3 regions of the Paenibacillus rhizolycopersici genome follow, and region 1 is predicted to be linked to each of the others. Evidence: riboswitches for the same ligand, from Rfam matches in the RefSeq annotation. Region 1 holds a riboswitch; each other region holds the start of a gene.
The links. Region 1 has a riboswitch for cobalamin ahead of metE (5-methyltetrahydropteroyltriglutamate--homocysteine S-methyltransferase). Riboswitches for the same ligand answer to the same signal wherever they lie in the genome.
Positions count from the first base shown of each region.

Region 2: another riboswitch for cobalamin. It lies ahead of IM700_RS02275 (ABC transporter substrate-binding protein); the one in region 1 lies ahead of metE (5-methyltetrahydropteroyltriglutamate--homocysteine S-methyltransferase).
Region 3: another riboswitch for cobalamin. It lies ahead of IM700_RS02485 (anaerobic ribonucleoside triphosphate reductase); the one in region 1 lies ahead of metE (5-methyltetrahydropteroyltriglutamate--homocysteine S-methyltransferase).

Region 1 covers NZ_JADCNN020000013.1:10,244-14,441, reverse strand. The annotation lists gene metE (5-methyltetrahydropteroyltriglutamate--homocysteine S-methyltransferase) at 1-2,281, opposite strand, end outside; cobalamin riboswitch at 2,439-2,636, opposite strand; gene IM700_RS14645 (multicopper oxidase domain-containing protein) at 2,839-3,837, shown strand; gene IM700_RS14640 (DUF2249 domain-containing protein) at 3,882-4,198, shown strand, end outside.
Region 2 covers NZ_JADCNN020000001.1:522,253-526,450, forward strand. The annotation lists gene IM700_RS02270 (methyl-accepting chemotaxis protein) at 1-1,070, shown strand, start outside; cobalamin riboswitch at 1,158-1,367, shown strand; gene IM700_RS02275 (ABC transporter substrate-binding protein) at 1,610-2,617, shown strand; gene IM700_RS02280 (FecCD family ABC transporter permease) at 2,614-3,663, shown strand; gene IM700_RS02285 (ABC transporter ATP-binding protein) at 3,660-4,198, shown strand, end outside.
Region 3 covers NZ_JADCNN020000002.1:28,453-32,650, forward strand. The annotation lists gene IM700_RS02470 (HD domain-containing protein) at 28-666, shown strand; tRNA gene IM700_RS02475 (tRNA-Thr) at 761-833, opposite strand; gene IM700_RS02480 (MTH1187 family thiamine-binding protein) at 905-1,204, opposite strand; cobalamin riboswitch at 1,699-1,949, shown strand; gene IM700_RS02485 (anaerobic ribonucleoside triphosphate reductase) at 2,128-4,104, shown strand; gene nrdG (anaerobic ribonucleoside-triphosphate reductase activating protein) at 4,101-4,198, shown strand, end outside.

The DNA.
Region 1 (4,198 bases):
GTTGCTTGTATTTTTTGCGAACCTGTTCAGCAGCCACTGTCATTTGCCGCAGGGAGGCGACGGTCTCCTCTTGCCCTCTGGTTTTTAATCCGCAATCTGGGTTGATCCAAAACAATCCCGGGTCCAGCACTTGAAGCGCGCGCTCGATCAAAGAGACCATCTCGGCTTCGGTTGGTACACGCGGGCTATGGATGTCGTAAACGCCAAGGCCAATCCCGAGCGGGTACGTCTGCTTCTCAAAGCTGTGAATCAACTCGCCATGGCTGCGTGAGGTTTCGATCGAAATGACATCGGCGTCCAACGCTCGGATCTCCTCCAGGATATCTTCAAATTCGCAGTAGCACATATGCGTATGAATTTGCGTTGTATCCAAGACCGAGGAGGTAGTCACCCGGAACGCTTTTACCGCCCAGTCCAGATAGTTCGACCAATCCTTCCTCTTGAGGGGGAGACCTTCGCGCAAGGCGGGCTCGTCCACCTGGATCATCCCGATACCGGCCTGCTCTAACGCTTCGACCTCCTTACGTAAGGCTAAAGCAATTTGATAGGCGACCTGCTCCCGGGATAGATCGCTTCGAACAAATGACCAGTTCAAGATCGTGATCGGTCCCGTTAGCATCCCTTTAACCGGCTTAGCCGTCAGGCTTTGGGCATAGGCGGTTTCCTTGACGGTCATCGGCTTGGCGAACTCGACATCCCCGTAGATCACAGGCGGCTTGACGCAACGCGTACCGTAAGACTGAACCCAGCCCCCCTGCGTAAATGCAAAGCCCGGCAGCTTCTCACCGAAAAATTCCACCATATCGGTGCGTTCAAACTCGCCGTGCACCAACACATCAAGCCCAAGTTCCTCCTGGATCTCGACCCATTTGCGGACTTCCGTTCGGATGAACTCCTCATATCTATCCTGGTCCCACTCGCCTTTCCGCCATTTCTGCCGGGCAGCCCGAACCTCGGCGGTCTGCGGGAAACTGCCAATCGTCGTTGTGGGCAGGAACGGAAGCCGCCATGTCGCCTGCTGTAAGAGCCGCCGCTGTGCAAACTCGCTAGTTCGCTCCGCCGGGGCTACAGCAGCCTGCACCGCCGCCGCCCGCACCGCAACACGGCTCCGGGCCGGATCTGCGGCGAGTGCGGCCAGTGCACGGCGGTTCTCCGCGAACTGCACCGGTTCGGGTCCCTCACTGCTTGCCGCCTTGCACAAGCTCGTTAGCTCCTCCAGCTTCTGCTCGGCAAACGCCAGTGCCTCGCGTAACACCGGGGATAAGCGCTCTTCGCCCGCCACGGATACCGGGACGTGCTGCAAGCTGCAGGAAGGCTGCACGATCAACCCCGGTTCTCCGGCTAACATAGAAATCTCTTTCAACAGGCTTAGCGTTTCGTCTAAATCTGTACGCCAAATATTCCGTCCATCGATAAGCCCTGCACCAAGTGTCTTGCCTGCAGGAAATCCGTATCGACGCAGTGCCTCCAGGTTCCCGTCCCGGCCGTGCACAAAATCCAGTCCCAAACCATGCACCGGCAGTTCTGCAAGCGAATCGTACCTTTCGACGGCATCGAAATACGTTTGCAGCATGATCCGCAGATCAGGGACTTCCCGGGCGATCGTCCGATAAATCAAGTCAAGCCGGCGAACGTCCTCTTCGGTTAGAGAGACGGCCAAAGCCGGTTCGTCCATTTGCACCCATGTGGCGCCAGCCGCTTCCAACTCCCGTAATACCTGTACATATAGGGGCAGCAATTTTTCGATCCAGCCATCGACTTGGCCTGCGGTCTCCCCTTTAGACAATTTCAACAAGGTGAACAACCCCAGCACCACGGGTCTACCTTCTATGCCCAGCTCCTGTTTGGCTTCCAAATAAGCCATAAGCGGCCGATTGACGACCACCTGCGGTTCCCTGAACCCCAGTTCAGGCACGATATAGTGGTAGTTGGTATTAAACCACTTCGTCATCTCGCTAGCCGCCGCCTGGTCGTTCCCTCGAGCAATGGCGAAATATAGATCCAGTGGCAATTTGTCGCTGTTCCAATCAAACCGCTCCGGTATCAGTCCGAACATCGTCGCAGTGTCTAATACGTGGTCGTAATAGGTAAAATCACCGACCGGGATTACGTCAATCCCCCGATCCCGCTGTAAACGAAGATGACCCATCCGAATTTCCGTCAATCGATCATGCAGCTCTAACTCTGCAATTTTCCCTGCCCAATAGGCTTCAATTTGCTTCTTCCATTCCCGTTGTCCGCCGATTCTGGGATATCCCAGATTTCCGCTAACTATGTTCATGTTCCCCAAGTTGATTTCCTCCTCATCGTTTGGCTTGATGACACCCATAGTTTGCAACACAAAAAAGGTCCCCGATAGCAACATAGGCTAAAGAGGACCTTCGATCATTTGTTCGATGGCTTGCATCTTTAACACCTCCCTATCTCCCGTAGGTACAGCAGTGCCGTTGAAATAGGCAGGTCTCCTGGCTTCGGCATCATCGCCGGATGCGGCCTTCCCGGTGACTTGATCACCAGTGGCATTCGATGCATCCGACTCCTCCGTTACAGTGGCGGGACCGCGCCGGCATTGCACCGGACTTCCCTTTTAAGCTCCGGCCAAGCAAGGCCGGAACACCTATTTCCGCGATATTCGGTTGGAATATACCTCCCATCTTACTTGATGTCCCAGGCGAATACAATACCAAACACATCGGAATTTAAATATTTATGACAACATTTTCGACAACTTTCAAGTGATTAATATCACAATTCGACTCCCAAACCCATCGTACGATGAAACTAATCAAACAAGAATGCCATGGGCTTACACATAAACGACAGAAAGAGGAATGACTCATGAAATCTCGGAACATTCTGAAGTGGTCCTTACTAGGTTTGTCCGGTCTGGTCATGATCGCAGCCGCCTGGTTTGCGTTCCCTTCAGAGGAGCCTCCAGTCCGTGAAGCAGCTCCTCATGAGGAAGCGCCGCATATCAATCATCCGCCAGTCGAGCCGGTCGTCCATCGCGAGGGGAATACCGTACACATCGAGATGACCGCTCAACGAACCGACATTGAGATCTCGGAAGGCGTCACCTATAATGCCTGGACGTTTAACGGCACGGCACCTGGCCCGGTATTGCGCGTAAAGCAAGGCGATCAACTGGAATTTACGCTCAACAATTTAGACCCTGATATGCCGCATTCGATGGATTTTCACGCCGTCCATGCCGCTCCCAGCCAGAAGTTCGTCGAGGTGATGCCCGACGAGCAAGGAACGTTTACCTATCCTGCCGATACACCCGGCGTGTTCATGTACCATTGCGGAGTAAGTCCAGTGCTGCTTCACGTAGCCAACGGAATGTATGGGATGATCATCGTCGAACCGAAGGACGGTTACCCTACGGATGCGGATATCGATCAGGAATATACGATCGTCCAAAGCGAATGGTACGCGGAGAACGATATGGATGCTTTCCAACAAGGCGATCCGGAATATGTCGTATTTAACGGCGATGACCACACGCTAAAAGAACATCCCTTCCTCGCCAAGATTGGCGATAAGGTTCGGCTTTACGTTGTGAATGTGGGCCCCAACCATGTATCTTCCTTCCATGTGGTCGGCACCACCTTTGATCACGTCTATCTGGATGGTAACCCAAAGAACGAGCTGTACGGCATGCAAACCGTGTTGCTTCCGGCGGGTGGAGGTGCAGTTGTCGAGTTTACCGTCACAGAAGAAGGCGATTATCCGATTTTAACCCATCAACTGAACGACGCTTATTTGGGGGCTACCGCTATCCTGCGGGTGACTCGAGATGGCAAGGATAATGGAGCACCGGCGATGAGCCATTAAGAAACGATAACCCGATTGCAATCTGATGAAAGAGGTGAAGCTCAATGGAACGACAAGATGCCAAAATCGTTGAATTGGACGTCCGGGAGCAGCTCAAGAGTAAAATGGAGCCGTTCCAGATGATCATGGACACCGTAAAAACGCTGGGGAAAGACGATATCTTCGTATTGCACGCCACCTTCAAACCCACGCCATTGCTTGGCTTTCTGAAGATGAAGGGGCTCGTCGGCCAATCGGTCATGCACGACAAGGAACATTGGATAACAACGTTTGTCCATAAGAAAAATAAATCCTGGTTGGAGACCGTCGATGAGGCTAAGGTAGCCTCAAAGGCGCAGAACGCGTCGGTCGAACGCTCCTC
Region 2 (4,198 bases), on a different contig from region 1:
GGGCCGAAGCGGTGCGCATGGCTGGGGCGCTTGAAGCGGCGGATGGCACGATCCGTTCGTTGGCCGATTCCCAGGAATCGATTGCCGGGCCGATGGAGGAATTGGAGGGGAATACGCGGAAGTTGGGCGCGCTGTACCGGAGTTTGGAAGAGATCGCCGGGGAGGTGGCTTTGCTGGCGCTGAACGCATCCATTGAAGCGGCCCGTTTGGGGGCTCAAGGCAAAGGTTTCGACGTGGTAGCCGTACGTATGCGTCAGCTGGCGGACCAAAGCACCGAAGCGATCAGCCGCTCTGCTCCGTTGTTCCGGCAGATTGCCGCGGATGTGGACCGCGTGAAGTCCACGCTGAAAGGCGGCCGGGACTCGGCGCTGGAGGGCATTTCCCTGATGAAGCGAATGGGTGAGGATATTCGTTTCATCGCGGAGGAAGTGGCCGGAGTGAATGGACTGGTTGCCGAGACAGGGCAGCGAAGCCGGGAGCAAGCCGAGCTGACGCGTAACATGGAAGCCATGCTGGGTGAGGTGCATGAAGCACTGAATCGAAGCATCATCCATGTGGAGGGGGCGCTGTCTCGAATGGAGTCCGAACGGGAGCATATTTCCAAGCTGCAGACCGTAGTCGTGGGGCTCGACCGGGCGCAAGGCGAACTGATGGTTTCGCTTAACTCCGTGCATTCGGGGACGGATTTGGCCGCCGGAGGCGAGGAAGCGGTGGCGTTGGGACAGGCCTATGCCCGGAAGCTGCTTAAGGCAGCCGATCAGCCGCGGTTCCTGGCGATGGAACCGGCTGGACACCGAGCCGCTCTGGAGGAGCTATTGGCCGCGGAACCGGGACTTGAAGCAGCTTGGTCAAACCGTGAGGACGGATCCTTTGTCGTGTCCATCCCGGAGGCTGGTTTGCTGAACGCCAAAGGTCGGGAATGGTTCCGCCGTGCTTTTGCCGGGGAAACGGTCGTCTCCGAGGCGTATATCTCAGCGATTACGAAACGACGGTGCATGACGCTTGCCGTGCCCATCCGTCGGGGCGGCGAAGCGATTGGCGTCCTGGGAGCGGATTTGTCTCTGGAGTGAAGTCGAAGACATGACGAAGCGGATTAGATATTGTCAGTTTCCCGCTTTTCCCCTATAATCCAATAGAGAAGAAAGCCTTAAGACAAGCGTACAAATTGTGCCCGTAGGTCCTGAAGCAGCGGTGAAGAACGCCGTGCCGCTTCGGGTTAAAAGGGAAGCCGGTGCAAATCCGGCACGGTCCCGCCACTGTAAACAGGGACGAGCTCACGATGCCACTGTCGCCCGCGAGGGAGATGGGAAGGCGAGCTTTCGTCGATACCTGGAAGTCAGGAGACCTGCCACGGGAAATCAAGACGGTCCTTCGAGGAAAGGATAACGTTCTGCCAAGAGTATCATGGCTTGGCGCCAGACTGTGGAGCTCTCCACTTCGTCGGCGCGCGGCATGACTTTGTAGACGTAACCCCATCCGCTAGGATAGGGGTTTTTCTTTGTTGCCGGGATGGTGTTCGGCTGGACTTGAAATCCGGCTGCACAACGTACCGCTGAAGCACGAGGCGATTCTTTACCAACTGGAATGAACAAAAAGGGGAGATTTGGAGATGAAGAACTGGAAACGAATCGCAAGCTTGGGCTTGTTGGCCTTGCTGCTGGTGCTGGCTGCCTGCGGTAACAACGCAGTGAATCAAGGAACGGGGAACGCTGCGGAGGCGACACAGCAGACGCAAAACGCGGGAACAAATGCTGAAGCGAATCAACCAGCCGCACAGGAGACGACTTATCCCTATACCGTAACGGATTCCACCGGCAAGGAGTTCACGTTTGACGCAGCGCCGGAACGAATGGTTTCGCTGGCGCCGTCAGAGACGGAAGTGCTGTTTGCTCTTGGGCTTAATGAACAAGTCGCCGGCGTATCCGATTTGGACGACTATCCGGAAGCGGTGAAGGACAAACCGCGGATGGGCGGATTCCAGGTGAACGTTGAAGCGATCGTGGCGGCGCAGCCGGATCTCATTTTGGCAGCTAGTCTCATTGATGAGGCGACGGTCAAAAGCCTGACGGATATGGGACTTCAAGTGTTCCAATCCAATCCGAAAACGATCGATGCGGTTATGGAGCATATTCAAACGATTGGCAAAATCACGAATCACCAGGCCGAAGCGGACGAAGTGGTCGGGAAGATGAAGCAGGAGGTCCAAACCGTTACTGATGCGGTGGGTTCGCTGAGCGAGGATCAGAAGAAAAAGGTGTACATCGAGTTTTCCCCAGGCTGGACAGTCGGTAAAGGTGAATTTATGGATGAAATGATCACGTTATCGGGCGGCATCAACGTTGCTTCCGAGGTTGAGGGATGGTCCGAGATTAATGAAGAGCAGATTATTCAAGCGAACCCGGATGTCATTTTGTATGCAAAAAGCGTAATTGACGAGAACAACAAGACGTTGGCTGACATCATCAAAGGCCGTTCCGGCTGGGACCAAATATCGGCTGTGAAGGAGAATCGGATCATTGCTATGGACGATAATCTGCTTAGTCGTACAGGTCCTCGCGTGACACAAGGGCTAATCGAAGTCGCCAAAGCGATTCATCCGGATTTGATCCAGCCATGACGCGCGGCAGATTAGCCGGATATGGGGCGGCGGGACTCGTTCTGCTAGCGGTGACGTTGCTGTTCTGCATCGGCATTGGCTCTGTCTATGTTCCGGCAGGGGATATTGCGGCCATCCTGCTGCATCGGCTCCCGGGTCTTGGCCGCTTGATTACGCCGGACTGGGGCGCTGCGGCAGAGCAAATCGTCGTGCAGGTTCGCTTGCCTCGCGTGCTGCTCGGGATGTTGGTTGGCGCTTCGCTCGCCGTGGCGGGCGCAGGCTTTCAAGGCGTGCTGCGCAACCCGCTGGCGGATCCCTTTACGTTAGGGGTATCGTCAGGTTCGGCGATCGGTGCGGCTGTGCTGATTTTTTTCGGATGGCAGTTTTCGTTGCTTGGCATCTTTACGTTGCCGATGATCGCCTTCGTGACCGGGGCGGTTACGTTATGGATCGTGATCTGGCTGGCCCGGGAGAACGGGAAGCTGCCCATCGAAAGCCTGGTCTTGTCCGGCGTCGTGATGCAGTCTTTTCTAGGGGCGGTCGTGTCCTTTTTAACGGCGATGTCGAAAAAAACAATCAATGAGATTTATTATTGGACGATGGGCAGTTTGAGCTTGCGCGGATGGTCGTATACGGCCATCCTTTTGCCGTATTTGCTGGTGGGGGCCCTGTTCCTGTGGAGCCGGGCCAAGCATTTGAACCTGCTGGCTCTTGGTGAACGTCAGGCTTCCCACTCCGGGATGGCTGTGGAACGGACCAAACTGGCCGTGTTGCTCGTCGCCACGCTGATGACGGCAGCTGCGGTGTCGGTGTCCGGGGTGATCGGATTCGTAGGTCTGGTCGTTCCGCATATGATCCGACTGATCACCGGACCGAATTACCGCCTAATCATCCCGCTGTCCGCGCTAGGTGGGGGGATATTCATGATGTGGAGCGACCTGGCCGCCCGCTCTCTGCTGGCCCCTACAGAAATTCCGCTGGGCATCGTCACCGCGTTTGTGGGAGCGCCTTTCTTTGGGTATCTGCTGTACCGGAAGAAAAAGCAGAGAGAGGAGGAGCTGCGTTGATCGAGGTGCGGGGAGTTGCGAAGGCGTTTGGTCGCCTCGAAGTGCTGAACGAAGTGGATTGGCGGGTCGGCCGCTGCGAGTTTTGGGGATTGATCGGTCCAAACGGCAGCGGCAAAACGACCCTCCTGAACCTAATCTCAGGTGTGGAACAACCGGATTCCGGCGCGATTGCGCTGGAGGGGCGTCCGTTGACGGCCTACTCCCGCAAGGAACTGTCGCGTAAAGTCGCCGTTCTCCAACAGGACGGGCTTCCGTCCGTCGCGTTCACGGTTCGCGAGGTCGTAGAGATGGGCCGATTCGCCCATCAGGACTGGCGCGGCAGGGAGATAGGAGGGGCGGTGGCCGGCCGCCGCCTCATCGACGGCATTATGGAGCGCCTTGACTTGAAGGAGCTCGAGCATCGTCCGCTGGGCGTGCTGAGTGGGGGGCAGCGGCAGCGGGTAGCGCTCGGGAAAGTGATGGCCCAGCAGCCCGAGCTGGTGCTGCTTGATGAACCAACGACCTATTTGGACTTGCGCTACCAGATGCAGTTTAT
Region 3 (4,198 bases), on a different contig from region 1:
CTTAAATGACGAAAGGGGAAGTTTTAGATGACAAATTTCATCGCGGATATCAAAATTCCAGATAGCAAACTAGCCGTAGAAGCTGCCGAATTATTGCGCGATCACGGCGACGACCTTTTGTGGAACCACTCGAACCGCGTCTTTCTGTTTGCGGCGATGAAGGGGAATTCGAGTCAAGTCAAATACGATGCCGAGTTGCTTTATATCAGCTCGCTCTTCCACGATCTCGGCTTGACACCCGCCTTCCGAAGCCCGGACAAACGCTTTGAGGTCGATGGGGCGAATGCGGCCCGCGACTTTCTGAGAAGCCGCGGCATTCCGGAAGAATCCATTCGATTGGTATGGAATGCGGTTGCCCTGCACACCACCGTCGGAATCGTGGAATACATGGAAACCGAGGCGGCTCTGATGAATTTCGGCGTCGGTTATGACGTCGTCGGGAAGAACTTTGATTTCATTCCGGCAGAAGTGCGGAAGCAAGTCGTCGAAGCTTTTCCTCGCGACCAGTTCAAACACAACATCTTGCATGCATTCTGGGAAGGCTTCAAGCACAAACCGGAAACGACATACGGTACGATGAACGCCGATGTGTGCGAGATGTTTCTTCCGGGCTATCAACGCCCGAACTTTTGCCATCATGTCCTTCACTCCAAGTGGGAGGAATAAGGGGATTGAGTAACTTTCCGGCAGAAGTTTGACTTTAATCGCAAAAACGCGCCCCCCGAAACCTCGGAGGGCGCGTTTCCACTTGCATTAAGGATGCTGGTGAAGGGATTCGAACCCCCGACCTACGCATTACGAATGCGTTGCTCTACCAGCTGAGCTACACCAGCAAGTTCGTTTTTAGCGAACAAAAATTATTATAACTCGTTTTCAAAATAATGCAAGCGCCAATGCTTGGTAATTACAATTTCTCGCGAACGGAGCGCAGCTTCTGCTCCGAGGAGCTGGCTTTGTCGCGGCGGTCGTCGATCTTGATCGACGTCGACACGCGGCCGGCACCCGACTGGAACGGCGCTTCATGGATGGCACGAATGGCGGCGAACACGTCGTCCAACGGCCCTTCAATAATCGTACTCATTGAGGTTAGGGTAAACGTAATTCCCGTCTGCTTCTCCAGCACCCGATGCAACTCAGCGACATAAGCGCTCAGGCTGGTGCTACCCGTTCCGATCGGAATGACGGTTACTTCAGCGATGGCCATAATCGATCCCTTCTTTCTGGTAGTGGTTTTGTTTTCAATCACGAGCTTGTTATTCAACCTACCTCCATTCTACCCATCCTTGCACTTGAAGATCAACCGATCTCTAACGGACTGTAGTGACCTTATTTGTCCCGGGAATCCGAACTTCGCTTTCTAACGGACCTTGGAGCCGCTATTTGCCTAGAATCTGCCCCATTTATACGTCTTCGCACCAAATAAGGGCCTTGGGGTCCGTTAGATTTCTTATTCGTCAGAAATTGCAGAAATAACGACTTCTCAGTCCGTTAGCCAACACCGTTCGAAAAACAGTTGCCGCCCCCCAACCATCCTCCTAGTTCCTCAGTCCCATTCATAAATGTTCACAATTCTCCCTCGTCCCCCACTCTCCGCATCGTTATAAGGACTGGAGATTTTCACGACGTTTTCAGGTCATTTACATGGTAAAAATTCGGTTTACAAACACAACATCTTGGGCTATCCTTAGATCAACGCAACAAAATATAGTGTGAACGGGTGATCCGGCGGACAAGCCTCCGGACCTTAAAAGGGAAGTGCGGTGCAAAGCCGCTGCGGTCCCGCCACTGTAATCGGTAGCTAGGCGCTAGAGACGAAACGTTCATCGAATCGTCTTGAAGGCCCAGCCGTTCGTCTGACCTTTATGCCACTGCGGCTTGATTCTAAAGCTGCGGGAAGGCGTCAGCAATGACCCGAAAGCCAGGAGACCTGCCCGTTTGGAAGACACCGACGGAAAACCTGCGAGGAACAGGGATGGTGTCCGCTTGCCGCTGAACCTTAGGGCTTCTATTTCTATGCCCAACGTGATCGTTATGATGCAGCGCATTCGGGCATGTCCACCCTCGTCGGGTTGGACATGCCCTTTTATATGAAGTAAAAACTCAGTTTATCGGGAGGAGAACTTTGTTATGGCATTGCTAAACCAGACGTATACCGGCCGAGACACCTTGCTGGATGAAGTCATTCAATTAGGCGAGGAAATCGTGCACAGTCGAAATCTCGAGGTGCTGCGTGAGAACGCCAATTTGAACGGGGAGAGCTTCTCCGGCAAGATGAGTAAATTCGGAAGCGAGTATGCTAAATGGTACGCAAACCATTTCGTGATGCCGGCCCGCTTGGTCCAAGCCATCCAGGACAATATTGTCTACGTCCACGATCTGGACCAATACGCCATCGGCACAACCAACTGCATCTTTATCCCTTTCGATAAGCTGCTGCGCGAAGGCTTCAATACCGGGAACGGCAGCGTACGCCCGCCATCCTCCATCATGACGGCGATGGCGCTGGTGGCGATCATTTTTCAATCCCAGCAAAACTCCCAATACGGCGGCGTATCCGCGAACAAACTGGACTTCGATCTCGCCCCGTACGTGGCCAAATCATTCGCCAAGTACTTCCGCAAAGGGTTGGATTACTTTGAGGAAGGCGATGCCAGCGCCGAGTTGGGCGACATTGCCATGAGCCGCAGCGACCTCCGAGACGGGTATCCGAAAGCCTTCAAATATGCGTTAAAGGAAACCGAAAGCGAAACGCTGCAGGCGGCCGAGAGCCTGGTCCATAACCTAAACACCATGTCGAGCCGGGCCGGCGGACAAATCCCGTTCACCAGTATTAACTACGGAACCTGCACCTCGCCGGAAGGACAGCTGGTAATCAGCTCCCTGCTCACCGCGACCATGCGTGGGCTAGGCAGCGGGGAGACGCCGATTTTTCCGATTCAGATTTTCAAATGCAAGCAAGGGATCAATCAAAATCCAGGGGAACCGAACTACTCCCTGTTCCTGAAAGCGGCGGAATGCTCAGCCAAACGGCTGTATCCGAATTTCGCCAACCTGGATGCCCCGCTGAACCTGATGTATTACGATCCGACGAATCCGGATACGGAATTCGCTACGATGGGCTGCCGCACCCGGGTGCTGGCCGACCGTTTCGGACGGAACCATCTGTCCGGCAAAGGAAATCTATCCTTTAATACGCTAAACCTCGTCAAAATAGGCCTTGAGCACGGGATCGAATTGGGCCATCGCAAGGAGGCCGATGAGCGCGGCTTCTACCGGGAGCTGACGCATTATATGGATATCGCGCTGGAGGGACTGCTGCACCGTTTCAACATCCAAGCCTCTCAGAAGGCGAAGGCTTCGGATTTCATGATGCGTGAAGGGGTCTGGGAGGGCGGCGAGGCGCTGGCACCGGACGACGCGGTTGGCGATCTGCTCAAACACGGTAGCTTGTCCATTGGATTCATCGGCTTGGCCGAATGCATGAAGGCCATGTACGGCAAACACCACGGCGAAGACGAAGCGGTGTATCAGAAAGCGTATGATTTGATCGCCTACATGCGCGACTATTGCGACCGCCAAAGCGAAATCCATAATCTGAACATCACGTTGTTCGCCACCCCGGCGGAGGGCCTGTCCGGCAAATTCACTAAACGGGACCGTGCGGTATACGGCCCGATACCCGGAGTCGTGGATCGCGATTACTACACGAATTCATTTCATATCCCGGTCTACTACAACCTCAGTGCCGCGCGAAAAATTGAACTGGAAGCCAAGTTTCACGGGCTTTGCAACGCGGGTGCGATCTCTTATATCGAGCTAAACGGCAATGCCCGCAGCAACCCGGCAGCGTTCCTGAAAATCGTGCAATTCGCCCTGCAGCAGCAGGTCAGCTATTTCAGCATCAACCATCCGATCGACCGGTGCTCGGCTTGCGGCTTCGAAGGGATTATCGGGGCAACCTGCCCTTCCTGCGGCAGGCATGAGAACGATGTGCATATCCGCCGCTTGCGCCGGGTGACGGGCTACCTGACCGGCGATTTCCAAACGCGGTTTAATGCAGCCAAACAAGCGGAAGTGCGCGACCGGGTCAAACACGACGTATGAATCTTTGCGGCTACTATCCCGAATCTATTAATGAAGGCGAAGGCTTGAGGGCGGCGATTTTTATCAGCGGTTGCCGTCATTATTGCAAGGGCTG